4 regions of the Dysgonomonas termitidis genome follow, and region 2 is predicted to be linked to each of the others. Evidence: riboswitches for the same ligand, from Rfam matches in the RefSeq annotation. Region 2 holds a riboswitch; each other region holds the start of a gene.
What was found. Region 2 has a riboswitch for cobalamin ahead of ACYQ3L_RS04665 (anaerobic ribonucleoside triphosphate reductase). Riboswitches for the same ligand answer to the same signal wherever they lie in the genome.

Region 1 (6,110 bases), 2.5 Mb from region 2:
TTATACTATATTCTACAATCCAATCTTTTGCTGACCGGCCACTAACATCCTTTACTACCGATGTCAGGTATTTAGGTGTAATATGGAGCTTTTCGGCATAAAAAGCAATCTCTCTGTTTTCTCTGAAATATTGCATTATCAGGAGAAAGAAATCGTATGCAAGCTTTTCTTTCCGGCTATCAAGATCCCTTATGGCATTTTTAGATAATAGATTGCTCCTATAATTATTATAAAGATCAAGATAGAAAAGCCTCAACAGGTTGACTATATATTCCCTCTGGAACAGATTATCGGCCGACTTCACCCAACTATATACGAGATCGTAATATCCGGAAAACCGGCACACTTCATCTTTCGACAGCTTGTAGTGATACTTTCTTCTCATATGGATAAAGAATAGAGGTGAAAGACGCGCTACTCCGCTAAGGACATCATTTATTAATAGATGCGACACCGTAAAATAGTTGATAGAAAAATCAGCGCTTTTGCTTTTCAGCGAAATGATTTGTCCGGGAAGAATTACCATTAACTCACCTTTCAACAAACGATGCTCCTGCATATATACATCTATTATCGCAGAGCCTTCTATACAAAGCCCCAAGATTCCGACAGGAAGATACGTCTGGGTATATGTAACCGGAAGAGCATTTTCCCCCACACAAATATTAAAATCATACCCAAAAGAATATACAGAATTTTCCTTGTCCTCTGACAGAGATTTTTTTTCTCCGTACATTTTCGCCTTGTCTTCCATCTCAGTCTTGTCTCTCCTCAATATCGGGTGCAAATATATAACATCATTCCTTACAATTTTCATCTAGTGGAAATATGGTATAACATTTAGGAAGTATGGTATCCATTTTATTCGGATTTTCGATAAAAGATATCCTTATTGGCTCGAAAACCGGCCAATCACACTCTGATTACATCCATTTTTTGTCTCTATCCTTAGTGTAAGTTTATCCTGCAAATTTAGCAAAACAAGAGATATAACATATAAATAATAAGATATATTATAAAAATAATATAGATTTTATTTAATACAGAAACCAAATAAAGAGAATTTATACATCTATATCCTTTATATTATACCCGGAGACTGAAGCTATTCAAAACAAAAGCTTATCAGACAAGTCATCTGATAAGCTTCTTTATATAATAGCCCTCAATATTTTTACTTCAGATAAGTATCGAACCAGCGGAAAAACTCCCGTTGGAATAGTATCCCGTTTTGAGGCTGGGCAATCCAATGGTTTTCATTCGGATAAATAAGCATACGTGCCGGAATCCCCCTCAGCTTAGCGGCATTGAATGCCATCATGCCCTGCGAGGCGAGGATGCGGTAATCCAGTTCTCCATGCGAAATCATTATCGGAGTATCCCATTTCTCCACAAATTTGTGAGGAGAGTTAGCATACGAACGCTGTGCGATAGAATTACTCCTGTCCCAGAAAGAGCCGCCCAGATCCCAGTTGGCGAACCACATCTCTTCTGTTTCGAGGTATTGCGCCTCTACATTGAAGATACCGGCATGAGCAAGAAATGCTTTGAAGCGCTTGTTGTGGTTTCCGGCCAACCAATAAACGGAAAATCCGCCATAACTTGCGCCTGTACAACCAAGTTTATCCGCATTTACAAAAGGCTCCTTAGCCATAGCATCTATAGCCGAAAGATAATCTTTCATATTCTGTCCGCCGTAATCTTTGCTGATCTGTTCCAGCCATTCCTGACCAAAACCCGGAAGACCTCTGCGATTAGGGGCAACGACAATATACCCGTTTGCAGCCATCATCTGCAAATTCCAACGGTACGACCAAAACTGGCTCACAGTACTTTGAGGACCACCCTGGCAGTATAAAAGAGCCGGATATTTTTTATTTGGGTCGAAGTTTGGCGGATAGACGATCCATGTCAGCATTTTCTTCCCGTCAGTAGTAGCAATCCAACGCTCTTCCACTTTACCCATTTTTAACTGCCCGAGTATTTCTTTATTTTCAAAGCTCAATTCGGTGGCTTCCCCGTTAGTTGTATTTACAGAATATATTTCATTTGGCGCCGATAACGAATGGCGTATTGCGATAAGTTTATCTCCGGCTATGCCGAATGATTCATAATCGTAATCACCCTTTGTTATCTGATTTATTTCCTTGGTATGCACAAAGGCCTTGAACAGATGCGTCTTAGCCTCTACACATGAAACGAAATAAATACTCTCATTATCGTTCCAGGCCAGATAATCGGTGTTATAATCAAACTTTTCGGTTACATAAATTTTATCGTTAGTGGTCAGATTCATTACAAACATCCGGTTTTTGTCCGATTCGTATCCGTCACGCTCCATACTTTGCCATGCAATATATTTGCCATCAGGAGAGAAAACAGGATTGATGTCATATCCCATCATACCTTCTGTAAGATTTTTCGTCTCTTTTGTATCTATATTATACAGGTATATATCGGAGTTGGTAGACAAGGCATATTCCATCCCTTTTTTCTTCCGGCAGGTGTATGCAATGGATTTACCGTCGGGACTCCAGGCGAGTTGCTCTATTCCGCCGAACGGGAGCATAGGGCATTCGTAAGGTTCATCGCCTAAAATATCTATACCGTCTGTCATTTTTGTACCGTCATAACCGGCTATGAAGCTGTGGGGGATTTCCTCCACCCATTCCGACCAGTGTTTATACATCAAATCATCTATGATGCGGCCCGATGCTTTAGGCAGATCGGGGTATTTATCGGCAGTACGTTCTCCGTACTTTATATTTTTAATGTACAGGATTTTCTTCTCATCAGGCGAATAAGAAAATCCGTTGACACCGCCTTCTATGTCGCTTATCTGCACTCGTTCACTGCCATCAGGATTCATTTCCCAAATTTGCGAAGAGCCGCTTTCGCTACTTAGGAATGCGATCTTGGCACCACCTTTCACCCATACAGCATTGTTTTCGCTTTTGGCAGTTTGGGTTATCTGCTTTTTGTCCGAGCCATCAATATTCATGGTGAATAACTCCCGGTTGGTCTTATTCTGCTCGATGCTCACATAAGTGACTCCATAGAGTACTTTTGATTTATCAGGCGAAACTTGTACGTCGGATACGCGTCCGAAGCTGTAAAGGACTTCGGGGGTCATGATACCGTTTTCTACTTTTACGGTGGCTTTGCCGATCAGGGGGGCATCTTTCTCCGTGTCTTCTATTTTTGCGGAAAATTTACCGCCACACGAAACGACTGATGCGCCGAGTAATAATGCCATAATTGATTTATTCATATAGTTAAATTATATTTTATAGGTTCAAAGATATTTGTTTTTTGCAATACATACAACAAATGTGTCGACGCTCCAATTCAATTAGCAAATCTTTTTTTCGTTATCCCTAACCACACACAAGGTGCATCAACCAGCAACTTATTTTCTAAAAAACTTGACAAACCTGACACATTTTACATTTTTTCCCTGTACCCTTTACGTAAATCTTTGCGCCCTCCGCAGTAAAAAGTTGATTACACTCAAAAAGCGCAGATATACCCTGATTTATTACAACAAACAGTGAACAACCCGTATTTTGTCCTTTGGTAACTATCTTCCAAAAATCTGACAAACTTTACATATTTTCATATAGATATAAAACTTTACAAACCTGACAACTTTTCAGTTAACAGTTAGCAGTCATCAGTTAACAACTCGTATCTTGTATCTTGTTTACTCGTAACTTGTAACTGCCCTAGGGCGAAGTAACTTGTAACTGTTAAAAAGTTACAAAAGTTACACTTTTATCAATTATTTTCTCTCCTCAAAGCCAAGGTTTCTCTCCTCAAAGCTAAGGTGGGGGATTGAGGGGGCTGATTCATTCTTTCAAAGAGCTATGAGCTAGAAGCTAAATATATAGATAAAGTTATTTCACATACATTATATAAATCATTATAAATTTAATTCCATATCTTTGCACTAAGTTCTGGTGTTACAAATCCGCGTGCCGGACGAGTAATTAAAAGGGAATCAGGTGCAAATCCTGAACAGACCCGCTGCTGTAAGCTCTATTCAGTTAACAGTTAACAGTCATCAGTTAACAATGTTTCTGAAAAAAGTTTTTGAACAATACTCAAACCACTGATTGACAGTCATCAGTCATCAGCTATCAGTTAATAATTTTTGTTAACTGTTTACTGCTAACTGTTTACTGAAAATGGGAAGGCCGTTCAAAAATGGAGTAAGTCAGAAAACCTGCCGGAACATTATTAGTTGAAAGCTCGAGGTTTAGGCTTAAATACTATTTACAGACAACACACATACCTGTTCGTCTATTTTAGTCCTATACTAAAGGCATCTGATTCTAACTCTTATAAAATGAATCTTAAAGATGTTTGATCCTGTTACGTTCGTATCCCTCGGTCCCGGAGACCCGGAACTGATAACCTTGAAAGGTTTGAAAACACTGCAAGAAGCAGATTTGATATTTTGTCCGTCAACCGCCCTTCCCGGAGGAAAAAGCTCCTCACGGGCAAAAGATGTCCTATTGCAATTGAGCATCGGCGAATCAAAGCTGAACACATTCAATGTACCTATGAACAAAGACCGTTCTCTGGCCATTGAGAGCTACAAGGCTGTGGCGGAAGAAATATCGGACAGGTATAAATCCGGACATAAAATAGCTGTTACAGCCGAAGGTGATGCCGGATTCTACTCTACCATCTATTACATAAGCGAATATCTTACACAGGAGAATATACCGGTCAGCCGCATCGCGGGCGTACCTGCGTTTATAGCCTGTGGCACTCTGGCCAACATTCATATTGTGAAACAAGAGGAAGAACTCGAAGTTATTCCGGGTATCATAACATCAGCAGATGGTCTGGAAGAAAAGATCAAAACCGGCAAAACCGTTGTACTGATGAAAGCTTCCCAGTGCGAACAAGTAATAAAGGAAGCATTAGAAAATATTCAGGACATCACTTTCCACTATTTTGAAAATGCAGGAATCTCCGGCAAAGAAGTCTATACTCAGAACAGGGAAGAAATACTCAATCGTAAATTCCCTTACTTTTCACTAATAATAATCCGCAAATAAACAAATATGAAATTCCTTGCCCGTTCAATAATCCTGCTTGCTTTTGGCTGCTTCATAGCATGTAACCCGAATAAGAAAGACAGCAACAATATTTCCAGCATGCATGATACATTAAATATCAAATATGCAAAAGGCTTTACCGTATCCGAACATGGAAATTACAAACTGGTGGATATACATGATCCTTCCGGCGAAAGCGATACCAAGTATCAATATGCTTTATTGAAAAGAGGGGAAGATAAAACGGGCATACCTGCCGGATACCAGATTATAGAAGTCCCCGTAAAAAGCGTGGTGTGTATGACCACCCTGCAAATTTCCAATTTTATCAAATTAGACGCTGTAGACAAAATAGCGGGGATAACCAGTACCCGTTTCCTGTTTAATCCTCAGCTAAATGAACAATTGAAAACCGGGAAAACAAGCAAAATCGGTATCGAAGGGGAGTTTGACAACGAAGTGGTTATGGCTATCGATCCCGACATTATCCTTGTTTCGCCCTTCAAGCGCGGAGGTTATGATGCTATCCGCAATCTGGATATTCCTCTGATCAGCTTTTTAGGATATAAAGAATCGTCTCCTCTGGGACAGGCCGAATGGATAAAATTTACAGGGCTTTTATTGGGAATGGAAGAACAGGCAGGTAAACAATTCGATGAAATAGAAAAAAAATATAATAAACTGAAATCATTGGCCGGACCAGTGGCGCATAAGCCGGCAGTGCTTAGCGGGGAACTGCATTCGGGCAATTGGTATGTCGTAGGAGGGAACAGCTATCTGGCGCAACTCTTCCGCGATGCGGGAGCATCCTATTTTATGAAAAACGATGACGAATCGGGCGGATTTTATGTGGATTTCGAAACTGTATATTCTCAGGGCGCGAATGCCGAATACTGGCGTATGGTAAACAGCCACAACGGAACGTTCGGCTATGAAGCGCTGAAACAAAGCGACGCACGTTACACAGATTTCAAAGCATACAAAGATAAAAAACTTATCTATTGCAATCTCAGGGAAAAACCCTTCTATGAAAATACGCCT
Region 2 (6,110 bases):
CTCCGGGTAACCCGACACACCGCTTTACATAATTTTCCCGTCTGTCTACAGGCCTGTAGACTACATCCCCATATGTCCTTTTATCATTCCATACCACATCACGCCCAACCCTTTTAGCCAGCCCGTAATAATCCCCATTCTGATAATTAAGCGCTACCGTATCTCCGGACGGATAGTTGAACACGACTATATCGTTGCGTTCTATATGCCCTGTGCCTGCAAACCGTTTATATTCCAACTGCGGTTTTTCGAGATACGACTTAAATCCGCCAACAGGAAACGTATGTTGCATCAATGGCAGTGAGAATGGAGTCATCGGGGAACGCGCCCCATAACTAACCTTGCTTACACAAAGGAAATCTCCTACTAAGAGCGATTTTTCGAGAGATGAAGTCGGTATCTGGTAATTCTGGAAAAAGAATGTATTAATGATCCATACACCTACCAATGCGAAAACAATAGCATCTACCCAGTCGAGCACTTTCCTCATATGCGGATTCTTAGCATTGCGCCATGCTCCCCACGGGATAAATTTCGTAATATAGATATCTATAAAAACGGGAATGAGAATCAGGACTCCCCAGTATCCTGTCCAGATAACAAACAAGACACACAATATACATGCAAGAACGGCATATATCCATTGCCTTACGCCGGATTTGCGTTTTTGCTGCGCGCCATCTTTTTTAGTGTTATTTTCCATATTGTAAGTAAAAGTAGGTTTACGACCTTATTTTAAAATTTAAGCATATCATCCATTCCCAGGAAGCCTTTTTTACCTTTGGTAAATTCAGCGGCAATAACTGCTCCCAAAGCAAACCCTTTCCGGCTTTTCGCGTCATGCTTGATGCTGATAATATCGGCATCCGACTCATATATTATTTCGTGTATGCCGGGAACTTCTCCTTCACGGATACAATGGATAGCCAGATCTGATTGTTTTTCTTCAACTTCAAGATTCCAGCGTTCCTTGCGGCTGATATTTTCAATTACACCTTCTGCAAGCGTTATAGCTGTTCCGCTTGGAGCATCCAATTTATGAATATGATGTATCTCCTCCATCTTCACATCATAGTCCGGATAATTATTCATTATCCGTGCCAGATACTTATTTAACACAAAGAAGATATTTACTCCCAGGCTATAATTCGATGCATAGAAGAAAGTCTGTACGCCTTCCGAGCACGCTTTTTTCACTTCATCCATATGTTCGAGCCAACCTGTTGTTCCTGCAACTACAGGAACGTGTGCAGCAAAACATTTTCTGTAATTATCTATCGCACTGTCAGGCGTAGAAAATTCGATTGCCACATCAGCACTTTTGAACGCGGACGAACCGAAATCATCCGTATTATTTACATCTATGACAGATACAATATTGTGACCTCTCGAAACAGCTATCTTTTCTATTTCATGTCCCATTTTACCATATCCGATGAGAGCTATATTCATATTTGAGTATTTGTTAATTTAATTGATTAAAGCTTACAAATATACATAAAAACTTATTTCCAGAGGATTTCCCTTTTAATTAATCCTTGATTATAAGCTTTTTTAAGGACACGAGCCAACTCTTTGTATCAGTAAGTAAAACAACAAGAATAAGTTATAATAGGAAATGCATTATTAAATCCCGGCTATTATCTAATTAAGCAATAAAAGCCACCTACAAAAGGTTAGTCGCCCCCATTCCCGGTTTATTACATCCGGTTAGATATTCTTAACACTTTAGCCATCCCCTGCCTTCAGGAAGAAATGCTTATAAGCATCTCAATTGATGAATTCAAGTCTTTATTAGTTCAAAAAATCTTTATACCCAAATCCCTGATTTTCTTTATATCTTTCACACTTTTTTTACGAAAAACGAGTGCGGCAATGCAAATACCGATCGCCAGACAAAACAATAGCGAAGAGGTAAGAATAAAGTTATATGCGGTATCCTGCAGCAATGACGAACCTTTATTATCCATCCCCTCTTCGTATATCCTGATACAACCGAGCATCGTGCGGTATGCATATAAGCCGGGAATCATCGTAATGCAGGCAGGAAGCGTAAAAACGACAGGAGGCGTATGTATACGGTGGGCGCAATAAATTCCGGCAAGCCCGATAAATACAGTCCCGCAAAGTGTAGATGCGACCAAACCATAATCCAATTGCAACAGCACAAACCGGATACAATGCCCTACCCCTCCTAACAATCCTGCAATCAGCAAAGCTTTTCGGGGGGTCTCGAAAAGAAGCGCGAAGCCTATTGCTACAAAAAAGCTTAGAAAAGCATCTCTTAATATATCTATCATCATCTCTAAAAATTATTAATACCTATCAATGACATACTCATAAACATGCCGATCGCTATACATAACAAAATAAAGCCGCCGAATGCCCCACGCGCAATTCCCGTGGGTATATACCCCTCCAGCAAATCTATAATACAATTAATCAACGGGACCCCCGGTATAAGGAACAGGACAGCGGTTGCTACCGATATATCGGGCGATAAGCCACAACCGAACAATACATTCATGCCGGAGATCGTTGTAGTCGCAAAAGCAGAACATACAACGGCAACCATCAGATTGAAACCCTTTTTTACCATTTCCTGACGCACTGTAAGCCCCATGAGTGACGCTATAAAGGCAAAAGCTCCGTCCATCCAGTCGCCTCCGGCAAGCAAACATAAACAACCACATGCTACCCCGATAAAAACGCGTATCAGCCAAACAGGATGTTTAGGTGCGGCTTTTATCTCATTCAGGCAATTTTCCAGCTCACCCAACGAAATTTTATTCTCAAACAGCTTCCATGTTAACAAACTGGTATTTGTCAATACGCCGAAATGCGCACCATGATGCCTCACCCGCTTGTTTCCGGTTACTGTATTTTCGGGATTTTCACGATCTGTAACCGTTACCGATACAGCAGTAAAGGAGAGAAGCATCTCCACCTTAAAACAAGTCGTATCGGCAATACGTTGCACATTCCGGTTTATACGTTCACAGTGAGCGCCTGACTCTAACAGAATCGTACTGACCTCCAAAATCAGATCGGCAAATTTTGTAGCGGACATACCTTTGTCCTCCGGCAAAACATTTTCCATTTTGTTTGCTTTATAAAATTAATCTCCGGGAGAATAAGTGATTCTGTCGGCGGCTCTTGCAGGGATCTTAGTTATCATATATAACCAACACAATGCAACTTTGACTGTTGCACAAAACCAGCTTTATCCGAACATGAATTTTTACTTCTCCAACTTGCCTCTAATCCTCGAAAGACAAAATCATACTATTACTGGCAGGTCTTCTGACTCACTCTTGCTCCGTGCAGCCTTCCCGATAGACAGTTATCTGTCGACCAGTGGCATTGGGTATCGCTCGGAACAACATCAATGAATGTTAACTGATGACTGTTAACTGTTCACTGAAAAGAGGTTACAGCAGCGGGTCTGTTCAGGACTTGCACCTGATTCCCTTTTTCATTACTTATCCGAAGATGCGGACTTGTAACACCAATAATCAGATACAAAGTTGGAATAAAAAATCGAAATAATAACATTTTGAGAAAATATTTTTTTCTGTAGTTATCGGCAAATCATCCGGAATAAAGATAAATTAATATCGTAAATTATCCAATTTAGGAAACTTTTCAACAATATAAAAGTTTTATTTATCTAATATTGTATAACTTAGAATTTATTTCGGGAAACTTTGGCATTATTTTTCAATAAATAAATCTCATTTTTGAAAACCATATAAAAAAATAATCTACCTTTGTTACCATATACGGTTCTGAAATAAAATCAGATGAAAAGGGAATCAGGTGCAAGTCCTGAACTATCCCCGTAGCTGTAAATTTCAAGAAAAGGTTAGGCCCTCACGCCACTGATCGACAGTTACCGGTCATCAGTTTCAGTTATCATTTTGTTAACTGCTTACTGCTCACTGTTAACTGAACATTGGGAAGGCTCCTAACCGGGAAATAAGTCAGAAGACCTGCCGTGTATACATTCGTAGCTTTCGGGAGAAAAGCGATAGAATAGAATATGCGGTGACTTTACATCTTTAATCTCTCTTCGCCTATTTTGGTCTCTATCCCCGTCAGTTACATTGAAGCAATGTATCATTAATCAACAATTGACGACGCGAAAGCGGGTCGAATACTTTCTTTTACTCATAACATAATACAACCATGATTCAGACAGTCATAAAAAGAGACGGACGCATAGTCGGCTTCAATGAAGAAAAGATAATGGCAGCTATCCGCAAAGCCATGTTACACACCGAACAAGGAGAAGACTCTTCCCTGATAAGACGCATCACGGATTTTATCTCTTGCCAGGGTAACGAGCAAATGACCGTAGAGCAAATCCAGGATATGGTAGAAGTGGAACTGATGAAAAGCCCACGGAAAGAAGCAGCTAAAAAATATATCGCTTACCGCGACCAGCGCAGCATTGCCCGAAAGGCCAAAACACGGGACATGTTCCTCGAAATCATAGAGACCAAATCGAACGATATCACACGCGAAAATGCCAACATGAACGCTGATACTCCGGCAGGAATGATGATGAAATTCGCGAGTGAAACTACGAAGCCTTTTGTTGACGACTATCTGCTGCTGCCGGAAGTAAAAGAAGCCGTCCGCCAAAACTATTTACATATTCACGACAAGGACTATTATCCGACCAAAAGCCTCACTTGTGTACAGCACCCATTAGATAAGATACTTCAGCATGGATTCAATGCCGGACATGGAGAATCGCGTCCTGCCAAACGTATAGAAACAGCGAGCATGATTGGCTGCATATCCATGGAAACAGCCCAGAATGAAATGCATGGTGGCCAGTCCATCCCTGCTTTTGATTTTTATCTGGCACCTTTTGTCAGGCGTAGTTTTATTGAAGAAATAAAAGTGCTGGAACAGATAAACGGACTGGACTACAAACACCTTTACGAAACACCAATAGAGGATTACTTATCAAAAGACCTGACCGGATTACATGGTGACGAAAGAATTATCCAACATGCCATAAACCGTACAGTGAGCCGTGTACACCAGTCGATGGAAGCCTTCATCCATAACATGAACACCATACACTCCCGGGGAGGCAATCAGGTGGTATTCAGTTCTATTAATTATGGAACGGATACTTCTGCCGAAGGAAGATGCATCATGCGGGAACTGTTAATCAGCACAGATGAAGGCGTGGGCAACGGAGTAACAGCCATTTTCCCGATACAGATATGGAAAAAGAAGCGGGGAGTAAGCTATTTACCAACAGACCGGAATTACGATTTATACCAACTGGCATGCAAGGTGAGCGCACATCGTTTCTTCCCTAACTTTCTGAATCTGGACGCGACATTCAACCAACATGAAGAATGGAATGAGAACGATCCCCGCCGTTTTGAATATGAAGTGGCGACAATGGGCTGCCGTACCCGCGTATTTGAAAACCGTTTTGGAAAGAAAACATCGGTAGGCAGAGGCAATCTTTCTTTCTCTACACTCAATCTGGTACGCATTGCTCTGGAATGCAGAAACATAGAAAACGAGAAGGAACGGATCGACTGCTTTTACAGGAAACTGGATCAGATGCTCGGGCTGGCCGCCCTCCAATTGCATCGCCGCTTCGAGTTCCAAAAGACAGCCGCTCCCAAACAATTCCCGTTATTAATGTCGGTGCTATGGGAAGGTTGCGAGCAGCTGGCAGGTGAGGATACAATAGAGAAAGTTATCAATCAGGGCACACTTGGCATAGGGTTCATCGGGCTGGCCGAAGCCTTGGTTGCCCTTACCGGCAAGCACCACGGAGAAGACGAAACCGCCCAGAAACTAGGTCTGGAAATAATAACATATATGAGAGACCGGGTAAATGAATTTTCTGATAAATATCAGCACAACTATAGCGTACTGGCCACTCCCGCCGAAGGACTTGCCGGGCGGTTTACACGACGCGACAAAAAAGATTTCGGACTTATTGAAGGAATTACAGACCGGGAGTATTATACAAACTCAAATCATGTACCTGTATATTATTCATGCAGCGCACATCGGAAAGCTAAAATAGAGGCTCCCTATCACGATCTTACGCGTGGAGGACATATATT
Region 3 (6,110 bases), 2.4 Mb from region 2:
ACAGGAACAAGCAATATATACGGGGTAAAGATAGTACGCCTGTTCTGCGACGGTAAGGAGATATTCTCTTCGGATATATCATCTGTAGACTTCAGAAATACGAGGATGATAAACAGTATGATCGATTTCGACTATTGGTCCCGTAAAAAGAGTTTCTATCAGAAGTCATTTATTGAGCCGGGCAATAAGCTGTCTATATATAAGACCATCAATAATGGTTATATCGACATAAACGAGGAAAAGGTGTACAAGCTGAAATACGAACTCGAAGACCTCTATGGCAACAAGACGACTCATTCTTTCGATGTGTACGGCAAAAAGCAGGATATCCCCCGGCGGAAAGACTGTACACAACTAATGGCATGGGACAAGGATAACCATTATGAAGGCAATATGTTCTCTATTTCCATTGCCGGCGGGTCACTGTATAAAGACCTGTGCTTCAATCTGAAGAGAACCATGTCAAAGAATTATATGTCTGCCATCTATGAGGTCAACGATAGTTATGTCCCACTTGATAAATCCTGCGATATAACCATCAAGATGACCAAAGACAGTATGACCAACAAATCCCGGTACGGTATCGTACGCATCACCGGCAGCCGTGAATCCTGGATAGGTGGTAAGTACAACAATGGCGCTGTTACCGCTCGTATCAGGGAATTGGGTGATACCTATGCTGTCGCGATTGATACCGAGGCTCCCACCATCACTCCTGTACTCCCTGCCAAATGGGTAGCTAAAGGAGAAATAAAGATAAGACTATCAGATAATAAAAGCGGTATTGCTTCTTATCGTGGAACTATCGACGGAGCGTTTGCACTGTTTGAGAATGATGTGAAATCTCCTGTTTATACCTACAAATTCGATCCGAAACGTTTGACACGGGGGCAAACCCATAAATTGGTATTCACCGCTACCGATGCCTGCGGGAATGAGAGTAGTTATGAATATGAATTCAAATATTAGGGGTTAATTTCAAGATTTCAAGTTTCAAGATTTCAAAATTACAGAAGAACTAATCTTGAGATTTTGAAACCTGAAATCTTGAAATTCATAAATATTTTATCAAATCCCTGCTATTCATTCCCTCCGTTCCATATTTTTTAGCCGCTTTATCTCCGGCCAGACCATGCATATATACGCCTAAGATAGCAGCGTGCTCACTACTATACCCGCGTGCCAGCAGGCCTGTAATATAACCGGTGAGTACATCGCCGCTACCGCCTTTTGCCATGCCGCTGTTGCCTGTAGAGTTGAAATAGCAGTTGCCGTCCGGCAAACAGACCATGCTATGAGCCCCTTTTACAATGATGACGGATTTAAGATTGGCGGCAAGCCTTTTCACCTGTTCTATTTTTTCCTCTTCACTGGTCCATTCCCCGATCAGCCTTTTCAGTTCTCCGATATGCGGTGTAAGGATAGAACCGGCGGGAATATTATGCCTCATCTTGTAGTGATCCGATATAATATTCAGTGCGTCGGCGTCTATCACAACCGGTTTATAGACCGAAACCAGTAATTGCTTGAGAGCATCGGCTGTTTGCGGGGCTTGTCCCAATCCGCAACCGACACCTATGGATGAATATTTGGAAGCATTTGCAGGCAGGCCGGAAAAATAAGATTCGTCATCTAGGCTTAGTATGGCGGATGGATACACCATATTTACGGCATACCGTTCTTCGGCAGGAATGTGTGTGGTTACCAGTCCGCAACCTGAGCGCAAAGCCGAGCCTGTCGCCAGTATTGCGGCTCCGGCCATTCCTCTCGCCCCACAGATGAGCAAGGCATGTCCGTAAGTTCCTTTGTGAGCGAATTTATCCCTTGTCTGCTTTATTTCCCCGATGAAACCGGGCGCTATATAATGATAGGAGGTTTCTTCATTGGATATGTATTGTGAACTGAGTCCAATCGGTAATATCTTGATTTCTCCGCAGTATTCCCCGGCTTCGGGCAATAACATCGCCAGTTTGGGAAATTCAAGGGTCAGGGTTATGCCGGCTTTAATAATCTTTTGATTTTTGTTTCCGTATTCACTGATCATGCCGGAGGGTAAATCGATAGATATAACACTGTTTCGCAAAGAATTTACTTTGTCGATGATGGGCAATAAAGGTTCTTTTATTGCCCCTTTTACTCCCGTACCCAGCAGGGCGTCGATAATGACAGTATTCCCGCTTATATTCTCTAAATCACTGCTGGTGACGCCGGAGGGCAGGCGCTCCAGATTATATCTGCACTCCTCGGTGAGTTGTTCTTTATCAAATGCCATATGCACAGAACAGTTGTATCCTGCATGGTACAGGATACGGGCTACGGCCAGTCCGTCACCACCGTTGTTACCTTTTCCGGTAAGGAAGAGCAGGGGATAATCTTTCTCTACATTGTTGCATATCCATTGTGCGATGGAATTGGACGCTCTTTCCATTAATTCTATCGAACTGATAGGTTCATTTTCGATAGTATGCCGGTCAGCTTCCTTTATTTGTGCGCCTGTTAGTATTTTCATATATCAAAGGTTTATATTATCGGTTAACAATCAGCAGTAAACAGTAGCTGATGACTTATTATTTTAAAATTACGACTTGTTAAAACTTGACAAACTTTACACTTTTCAGTAAACAGTCAGCAGTGAACAGTAAACAGTCATCAACTTGTATCTCGTGTCTTGTCTACTCGTATCTCATATAACTTTCAAATTTTATTTATATAACTTATTTAGTATAGATAAAGTTCTAAATGATTCCTTACAAAAAATTGACTAAAAGAAAATAACTTCCCCGCCATCCGAATCTGCAAAATCTTTCAGTAAGGATTGCATATATTTTACGGCTTCATCCAAACCCTCTTTTCCGCTATATCCGTTTATAATAGCCAGAAAACTTATTGTGCTTAGTTCTATCTTTGTCCGCTCATTGTCACTTGTCGGTGTTCCCACACCACCGGTAGCATCGCGATATACCGGGATTCCTTCAATATTCAGCATACCCCGCCCGATCCCTTCATAGGGTTCATCGGTCATCCCGACACCTAATGTCAGCGTGTTGCCTTTTATCTTATCTGCATCGAATCCTCCGATAGAATAACCTGTACGGATAGAAACCAGATTAATGAGGTCTACCAGTGTATCTATCTGATACAAGGGCAATTCTCTGACTATTCGGCGGCAAAGGGCTTCAGACGATGGACGGTAGCGGTTCGGGTCTTTTCCGAACTTTTTATATGCTGCACGGGTAGCGGCGATAGCCGGATTCTTCTTTATATCTTCTATCTGGTGATTTGCCTTGTATTCAGCGACACAGTTATCTATGAGTTTCCATAATTCCTCATTGTGAGGGGTATTCTTTACTTTGGCACAAATGGCTGCTCCGGCAAAAGCGGGGCAGGATTTCCTTATTTCCTCCGACACCTTTATTTCTATCATTCTAATAATATATCTCGATTAACAGAATTTCAAAGTTACAATTTTCGTATTGTATAACCTCAATAAAAAGCTATCTTTGTAACTGTTTTGGTGATGTAAACAGATACTCGTCTTTTACATGAAAAGGGAATCCGGTCAGAATCCGGAACAGTGCCCGCTACTGTGGTCTCTATTCAGTTAACAATGTTTCTGAAAAAAGTCTTTGAGCAATACCAAATACCACTGTTTCACAGTAATCAGTGATACAGTAATCAGTTAACAGTTTTTTTGACTGTTTACTGATAACTGCTAACTGTTTACTGAAAATGGGAAGGCCGTTCAAAGATGGAGCAAGTCAGGAAACCTGCCGGACAAAATATTCGGTTTTTATATCCCCGGGGTCAGGGGTGTATTAAAATACATAAGAACTAAAATATCAGAGGATCTAAAATAATGACGAAAAGGCTCAATCCCATCATGTTTGCGGGAACAGGCAGTGATGTAGGTAAAAGTATTATTACATCGGCCTTTTGCCGCATATTTCTGCAAGACGGTTATCAGCCGGCTCCATTCAAGGCGCAGAATATGGCTCTCAATTCATATGCTACCCCCGAAGGGCTTGAAATAGGACGTGCGCAGGCCGTTCAGGCCGAGGCTGCGGGTGTTCCCTGCCATACCGATATGAATCCTTTGTTGCTGAAGCCTACGACTGATAAGGTCTGTCAGGTCGTGTTGAATGGCAAACCGGTGGGAAACCAGCATGCTTATGAGTATTTCAGGGTGGAAGGGCGCGAAGAATTACGGAAGGAAGTAAATGATGCATTCGACCGTCTGGCCCGGCGGTACAACCCTATTGTAATGGAAGGGGCGGGCAGTATCTCCGAAATCAATCTGCGGGCTGTGGACCTTGTGAATATGCCGATGGCGATACATGCCGGGGCTAATGTAATATTGGTAGCGGATATAGACAGGGGCGGAGTGTTCGCTTCGGTGTATGGTTCTGTAATGTTACTTACTGAGGAAGAGCGCAGGTATGTGAAAGGTATCCTTATCAATAAGTTCCGGGGTGATATCAGGCTTTTCGAATCGGGAGTGAAAATGATTGAAGACTTGTGCGGTATTCCTGTTATCGGGGTGGTACCTTATTATAAGGATATATATATTGAAGAGGAAGATTCAGTGATGCTGCAAACCAAGAACTTGCAGGCAACACATGGCAAGGTGAATGTGGCTGTTATCCTGCTTCGTCATTTATCCAACTTTACCGATTTCAATGTGCTGGAACGTGATCCCCGCGTACATCTGTATTATACCAATAATACGGATGAAATAGAAAAGGCGGATATTGTGCTTGTTCCCGGAAGTAAGAGTACTCTTTCCGACCTGTACGAACTGCGTCGCAACGGTGTAGCACAAAGTATTGTGAAAGCACATAAGAACGGAGCTACGGTAGTAGGCATCTGCGGTGGTTATCAGATAATGGGGCAGGAGGTATGTGACCCCAATCATGTGGAAAGCAATATTGAGCGCCTGCCCGGATTGGGCTTGCTGCCTGTAACTACGCAGATGGAAGGGGAGAAAGTGACCCGTCAGGTGAAGTTTTCTTTTCTTGGTTCTGATACTGTTTGCGAAGGATATGAGATACATATGGGGGCGACTGTCCCTGTCGGGAATGCAGGTCTTTCGCTGCTGAATAAGCTGGAAGGCGGCCGTACTGACGGCTATTTCCTGAATGAGAAATGTTTTGGTACATATATACATGGTATTCTTGATAATGGGGCTGTCATAGATTATCTGTTAGCTCCTTATGCCGCAAAGTTGTCCGATGTGCCATTCGACTTCAAGGCGTTTAAGGAAGAACAATACGATAAACTTGCCGACCATGTGCGTAAGCATGTAGATATGGAACTGGTGTATAAGATAATCACCCCCTCCTGCCTCCCCCAAAATGGGGAGGTAACAGAGGATGGTATTGACCAAAAGCCCCCTCTGTCGGAAGGGGGTTGGGGGAGGTGGCAATGATTGACGGACACGGCGATGATATATATACTCACGGAAAGAAGATTGTAAGCAATTTCAGTTCCAATATACGCAGCGGGCAGGATTTATCCGCCTTGCAGAATCATCTATGTGCTCATATCAGTGCTATACATTCTTATCCCGAACCCGGTGCATCCTCTCTGGTTGAATTGTTGGCTGAGAAATACAAGGTTAATACGGGTAATATATGTGTAACCAATGGGGCGACAGAAGCTATTTATCTGATCGCTCAGGCGTTTAATAATGCCAAATCGGCTATAATATACCCTACTTTCAGTGAATATGGCGATGCCGCAATTATCAACAATCATACAATATACTGGTCAGCATCTCTTGATAAAGTACCTCAGGATGCGGGTTTGGTATGGCTTTGCAATCCGAACAATCCGACGGGTACGGTAACGGATAAAAATATACTGAAAGCATATATTGAAAATCATCCGTCTCAATATATTGTTATCGACCAGTCGTATGAGCATTTCACAATCAGGGACTTATTTGATATTGAAGAAGCTGCGCAATATAAGAATGTGATATTATTGCATTCCATGACAAAGCATTTTGCCATACCCGGACTGCGCCTGGGGTATATTACGGCACATGCGGATACTTTGGCTCAGGTAGCAAAATACCGTATGCCGTGGTCTGTAAACGGATTAGCGGTTGA
Region 4 (6,110 bases), 2.1 Mb from region 2:
CACCAGCGACTTATGTGCTTCAATATCTCCCGAATGCGAGGCTTTGGAAAGTCTGCGAATCGTTTCTATCAGATCAACCATATCCTTCCCCTTAGCTTCGCCGATTGTTTTACCCAGCATATCACCAAGCAGTTTGATATTGTTATGCATCAAAGATTGCTGCAAATTACTCATAGTCTACTATTTAATTATGTACAAGAATGTATTTAATGTTGCATATTAAGATATAACAATCATTTATCGCTATACCTAGCTATAAATAAAAAGGTCTGCGACCTTAGCCGGTATCCATTTAGTGTTTATTTGTAAACATCAGAGAAAGTCTAATGTTTTAAATATTGCCTGTTTACTGAGAAAAAAGTTCTGATATTAAACAATATTCAGGATTAGCTTTCCGGTAGAGGAAAGCTAATCCACTGATTAATCATTGATTAATGTAAATAGTTCTTCGGCAGCTTCACGAGGTCCGTCTTTACTGTGTCCCTCTATCGCAAGAGATGTATAAATCTCACCTATCTTAACTCCGTTTTTATCCATATCGGTAAAGTATTCTTTGATAAGTTTACCCGCCAGTTTCTGCTCCTGTACAGGCCCGAACGGATTAGCAAAGTAAGATGTCACCAAACCTTTTTCGGTTGTGGTTCCTTTCGCTTTACGCGCTCCTGCCTCAAATACTTTGATAGCTTCATCCAGATCGGTAAAGAACTTAATTTTCGTATCCGACTCTGTATAGTTGTTCGCATAGAGGAAATAATCTACTTTATATCCTTTCATGATAACATCGTATGTAGCTGCAGGTATCGTGATGCGGGCATTAACCTTGTCCGGATTTGTGTAGATACCTCTTTCCAATTGCTCGAAAGCATACATAGGATCGAGGTCATCGATACGGACAAATGCACCGATCTCCGTTCCATAACCCTTTATTGTGCCATCCGTCTCTTTTTTCAGATAGCCCATATCATCAAATATGATACGCATATGGCGGATATATTTTTCGTTCAGCGTACGGAAAGCTTCAAGGCTTTCAGACTTTCCGGCCCCACTGTCTCCCATAATAATGATATTCGACTCTTTTCCGTTTTTCAGTGCAATGTTTACCATCGCCCCATGTATCGGCAAGCGGTGCTTTTCCATTTGCTTCACATTATGCAGTGTGAGCAACATTTTTTTCATATACCCGAAATAGTCTATATCGTCGCAATGGTTCGCATAACCGATAAGGATATCGTTCTTTTTATCTTTGTAATAGAATGTACGTTTTTCTTCATGTCCGTCCGGATAGCCAAAGACATAGATAATATCCGGTTTTTTACCGATATATTCGCTTTCTTTTGCCAGTTCGAAGAGGTTTGCCAAAGCAAAACCATGAACCATAAAATCTTTATGGAAATAGACAAATGTCAGCATATTCCCAACTTTAGCAGGGAACAGGAACCAGTCGTCCTCGTTGAGAACGATATTCTCAATAGGATTTATATTATGTTCCTGGAAAATACCGTCACGCGTATTTCGTTTGGTGTAAGAGATAAACGGAGGATTAAACATTACTGCCGTAATGAACGGTATAGGAGCCAGTCCATTGTATTCCACAGGACAATTCCAGCTGATATCGCTAAGCGTAAGAGCTGCATTCGCGCCTGCTGTTAATTGACGGTAAACACGATATTGGTAACCGATAACAGTTTCTTCGATACGGCGGTATATCGAAAGGATAAGCTCATTGAACAATTCGTTGGCCTGCATAAAACGAACGCTCTGCAAACCACTGCCTATCGAACTGTTGTGGACGATAGTATATCGCTCAAGCCTGCGCCAGAAGCTATAAAGCAATTCTATCAGTTCTATAAACAAGTCTTTATCATTGAAGAAGATAGCATATTTTCCATGCACATTCTGTACTTCATCAGGATTGCAGACAGTAAGCAATTTAAATGCCTCTATCAGCGTTTTTTCAAATTCCTCATCAGTCTTGAATTCTTTGATATAATATTCATAGATAATTATTTCATCTTTCTTCAGTTTCTGAATAAAGACTTCTATAACTCTATGGAATCCATAACTGTTAAGTATTTTCTGCCGCGTGTCGCAAAATTTCAGAGTGAAGTTGATTATTGCTTTACCTTCGCCTAGAGTAAATTCTTGTAGCATGTCTGATATTGTTTATTATTTATAATTTTTTGATTATCCGCACAATTTTCAGTTTATAATCTTCTGCTATATGGCTAAAACGAACAGAAGATCATAAACCGATTACTCCAACCTGAATATAATCAGTATTGAAATGCTTTCCAGTTTCAAATTTAAGGAAACTTACCTATACAATTAAACGAATTAATGACTAAATTTATAATAAATTGTAAATTTAAAACAAGATTTTGCTATTTTCCTGTAATATAGTTCTTTATAAATCATTCATTTTTGTTCTTATTCAGGAACTTAGGATTTACATCAAATGCATAGAAGGAAGTATTTGCTTCCTGTAAACACTTGGGACACAAGCAGTCCCGGTAATTATCTTTTATATAATCACGGACTCCTATAACAAGACTTACCTTACGACAACTGCATAATTCTATCCTGTCCTCCCTGCAACTGAATGACGCAGAACATCTCTTACATATCTTTTTCATTGTTTTTATTTTTAGATGATTTATAATATAATGATAACCAAGACAGAAGTGCCTATAATATAAACTTATGCTACCAACCGATACGATGGGCACAAGGTTACTATAAAACACAACCCGTTCTCGAAATACAAAAGCTTAAATACAGAGATAATTCTCCCGTTTTTTCAATCTTTTTCCGCGAAAGATGAAAATATATACTTTGGCAGGTCTTCTGACAATAGAAGTTAAAGATATAACTATCTGAATATAAGCAATTATTTGTATCGTATAGTACTATTTCATACATGAGACCATACTTGGACATGGTTTAATACTATGGACTTACAATAATAACCATATACAGTTTTATCTTCATAAAACTCCTTTTGACAATTCTTTTTTGTATTCTGGATACATAGACTTTACAAGAGTAAGGTCCAAATATAAAAAGTAGGACACAAAAAAGACCTGACAAAATTTGCTCTGGCAGGTTTTCTGACTCGTTCCATTTTACACGCCTTCCCGGATTTATCCAGTGGCATAAGAATGTGTAAAACTATTAAGAACTCACAGCAGCGGGTCTGTTCAGGATTTGCACCTGATTCCCTCTTCACCACTATCTACGAATGCAGAAAGTGGCACCAAAACAGTTGACAAAGGTAGGATAAATTTCAAAACTAATCCTAATTAATATGAATTAATTTAGAAGAATAATTCGCATCAGGTACAGGTAGGATAGAAAGCGGGTCATTTTACCTGGTTTCCGTTTGCCAGCTTAAACTTAACAACCTTCCTTTCCGGAAGGACAATCAACTCTCCTGTCTTCGGATTTCTTGACTTGCGTTCCTTCATTGTCTTTACCTGAAATGACCCGAAACCTTGTATGGTGATATTGTTCCCTCCGGACAATACTTCTATAATAGTTTCCAATACCGGGTTTAAGCTGTCGGCTATATATTTTTGGGATACCCCGGCTTTCCTGGCGGCCAGGGTTGTCAGTTGCTTCTTATTCATTCGGTTTTATTTGTTTTTGTATACGGCCCCTTTTTCTTCTCTGTTCCGGGATGCTTACAAAGATAAAGATTAATTTCACCTGTATCTTTTTTGTATGGGCTTATTATGTATTTCCACCCGTCCGTCTTCTATAATGCTTTTGATACCCTTATACAGGGGAAGCTCTTCCACTCCCGCTATTTTCAACGCGTTGAGAGTCATTTGGGCTTCCAGCAGCTCCAGGTATTCTTTCTCCGGTAAGCTTACCAGTTTATCTATTTCCGATTTTTTCTTTGCCATAGTAATCATTAAAATAAGCGTGCTTTCCTGTCAGGAAAGACAGGAAAGCACCGGTCTAACAATATTCACATCTTATCATTTGCATCCGAAATCCGCCGGAGTTTCCCCCCATAAATCATTTTTCCAGTGCAATACATCAATCTTATCTACTTCTGCAGAAAACACTTTCAAAAAGACCCCGGCTTTCTCCAGTTCCGTATTTCTCTTCCCTGATGCCGTTCTTTTGTTGTTAAACCAGGTTATAGCCGTAATGCTGTCTGTGTAAATAACCCTGGGATGGAAATCATTTTCGATGATATATTTTACAGCCGCAACCACACCCAGGAACTCGCCTATATTCACCGTTTGGTTACCTAAATCCTCCAGGAAGATTTGCCTGCCGGTACTAAGGTCGATTCCCCGGTAACGGGTCAGTTTGTTTTTTGTGGAATGGGCCGCGTCTGTAGCTATTCCATTCGATGGACGTTTCATTTCCGTTGGTTTTTATTCGACTTCGGTACTAAAAATCCATCGGCTTCCATCTGTTTAATAAGCGCTATCCCCTCCTCCTTAAATTCAGCAAGCACTGAATCCGGCTCCTCTATGTCAACGCGGGAAGCTAATATATCGAGAACTCCCTCCAGGGTACGGCTTGAATCCGATTTGCCATGCTTCGGGTCAAAGTAGACCGTCTTGTTGCCGAATGTGACTTTCAGCCTGTAGATGGCTTTCGGTACGGTCACTTTTTCTATCCGGGCTTTAAATTGCCTGGGCCGGGCCGATACGACAACGTATCCATTGCCCCGGTGCATCGCTTTAAGTTCCACATCGTATAAGATATTGGGTATGATTGTTCCTTTTAAATCCCCTGATAATACACAGATCTTTTTTCCAAATGTCGAGTTCTCCCGGACTCCCTTCAGTTTCTTTGTTTTGGAATGCCGGGATACAAATCCGATAAGTTCCCCCGTCTTTTCCGATTCCGCAAATTTGATTTGCGAGGTTTCAATTGCCATACTTCTTAATTACCTCATATGAAATCTATTGCAATCAGTTAATAATCTATAATCCAATCATTTTATCAAAAATATCAAAACAAAAATACCTTATTTAAACTATTTGTTCCCTGGATGCCAGATCAAGGTATTTTTTCATATTGTTGCGTAATTCCGCCGGAATGATCACCCTCATAACTTTATTTTTTAGATGTACATCATAGTGTACTAATATAGATATATTTTTCCGGAAAAATATAAGCATGGTTAAAATATACTTGTCCGTTCGCTGATTTCGTTGGAAAAGAACTGGCTATATAAAAGGGCTGAATGCGGATTATTACCGGACCGGGATATTACCTTTCTACTTCTATGTCCGGATAGCACCGATGCGGATAATAATAGCCCTGATGTATTCCGGCGAAGTATTTCGCATTGTATTAATCTAAGCTTACCCCTTGTACAATCATTTACCAACTCAACATTTTATATAATGTAAGAGCATTGTCAACGGTCTTATCCATGTCATTATATTGGTACGATCCTAGTCTTCCTGCAAAATAAATGTTAGTTTCTCTATCTGATAATTCTTTATATTTTGCATACAATGCGTTGTTTCGTTTAGTATTAATAGGATAGTAAGCTTCAGCCCCCCTGATCCATTGACAAGGATATTCGATTGAAATTACAGTTTGTGTTTGTTCTCCAAATTCAAAATGCTTGTGTTCCAATATACGTGTATATGGAACATCTTTATCTGTATAGTTGATGACCGCGTTGCCTTGAAAGTTATCTTGTTTTAAAAGTCTTTCCTCAAAATTAAGAGACCTATATTCGAGAAGACCATAACGATAATCATAATATTCATCAATCGTCCCTGTATATATTATATCCTTAGCCAATTTGCTTAACAAACGGTTTTCTATAAAGTTTGTATTTAGTAAAACTTCTGAATGGGAAAAACATTTTTTTATTATTGGAGTATAACCTCCAACAGGTATTCCTTGATAAGGATCGTCAAAATAATTATTGTTAAACGTATATCTCAGAGGAATACGATTGATGATAAATGCGGGCAACTTGGTTGCTTCTGCACCCCATTGTTTTTCTGTGTACCCTTTGATGAATTTATAGTAAATATCTTCACCTACGAGATTAAGTGCTTGCTCCTCGGCATTCTTTGGGTTATGTATATTCAATCGTTGTGATTCAATTTTTATTCTGGCTTCTT

Region 1: another riboswitch for cobalamin. It lies ahead of ACYQ3L_RS14775 (precorrin-2 C(20)-methyltransferase); the one in region 2 lies ahead of ACYQ3L_RS04665 (anaerobic ribonucleoside triphosphate reductase).
Region 3: another riboswitch for cobalamin. It lies ahead of ACYQ3L_RS14405 (cobyric acid synthase); the one in region 2 lies ahead of ACYQ3L_RS04665 (anaerobic ribonucleoside triphosphate reductase).
Region 4: another riboswitch for cobalamin. It lies ahead of ACYQ3L_RS13125 (cysteine-rich CWC family protein); the one in region 2 lies ahead of ACYQ3L_RS04665 (anaerobic ribonucleoside triphosphate reductase).

The regions. Positions count from the first base shown of each region.
Region 1 covers NZ_BAAHYD010000002.1:2,548,837-2,554,946, reverse strand. Annotated here, with positions in the region: gene ACYQ3L_RS14785 (AraC family transcriptional regulator) at 1-817, opposite strand, end outside; gene dpp5 (dipeptidyl-peptidase Dpp5) at 1,175-3,271, opposite strand; cobalamin riboswitch at 3,941-4,247, shown strand; gene ACYQ3L_RS14775 (precorrin-2 C(20)-methyltransferase) at 4,362-5,069, shown strand; gene ACYQ3L_RS14770 (ABC transporter substrate-binding protein) at 5,076-6,110, shown strand, end outside.
Region 2 covers NZ_BAAHYD010000002.1:55,708-61,817, reverse strand. Annotated here, with positions in the region: gene lepB (signal peptidase I) at 1-703, opposite strand, end outside; gene dapB (4-hydroxy-tetrahydrodipicolinate reductase) at 736-1,452, opposite strand; gene ACYQ3L_RS04675 (threonine/serine exporter family protein) at 1,800-2,303, opposite strand; gene ACYQ3L_RS04670 (threonine/serine exporter family protein) at 2,306-3,100, opposite strand; cobalamin riboswitch at 3,277-3,528, opposite strand; cobalamin riboswitch at 3,767-4,014, shown strand; gene ACYQ3L_RS04665 (anaerobic ribonucleoside triphosphate reductase) at 4,189-6,110, shown strand, end outside.
Region 3 covers NZ_BAAHYD010000002.1:2,442,419-2,448,528, forward strand. Annotated here, with positions in the region: gene ACYQ3L_RS14390 (M23 family metallopeptidase) at 1-969, shown strand, start outside; gene ACYQ3L_RS14395 (NAD(P)H-hydrate dehydratase) at 1,055-2,509, opposite strand; gene ACYQ3L_RS14400 (B3/B4 domain-containing protein) at 2,762-3,424, opposite strand; cobalamin riboswitch at 3,496-3,789, shown strand; gene ACYQ3L_RS14405 (cobyric acid synthase) at 3,857-5,425, shown strand; gene ACYQ3L_RS14410 (aminotransferase class I/II-fold pyridoxal phosphate-dependent enzyme) at 5,422-6,110, shown strand, end outside.
Region 4 covers NZ_BAAHYD010000002.1:2,149,453-2,155,562, reverse strand. Annotated here, with positions in the region: gene ppc (phosphoenolpyruvate carboxylase) at 1-174, opposite strand, end outside; gene ACYQ3L_RS13130 (phosphoenolpyruvate carboxykinase (ATP)) at 421-2,151, opposite strand; gene ACYQ3L_RS13125 (cysteine-rich CWC family protein) at 2,412-2,633, opposite strand; cobalamin riboswitch at 3,081-3,273, opposite strand; gene ACYQ3L_RS13120 (HU family DNA-binding protein) at 3,360-3,626, opposite strand; gene ACYQ3L_RS13115 (hypothetical protein) at 3,702-3,905, opposite strand; gene ACYQ3L_RS13110 (ribonuclease H family protein) at 3,981-4,376, opposite strand; gene ACYQ3L_RS13105 (hypothetical protein) at 4,373-4,900, opposite strand; gene glf (UDP-galactopyranose mutase) at 5,350-6,110, opposite strand, start outside.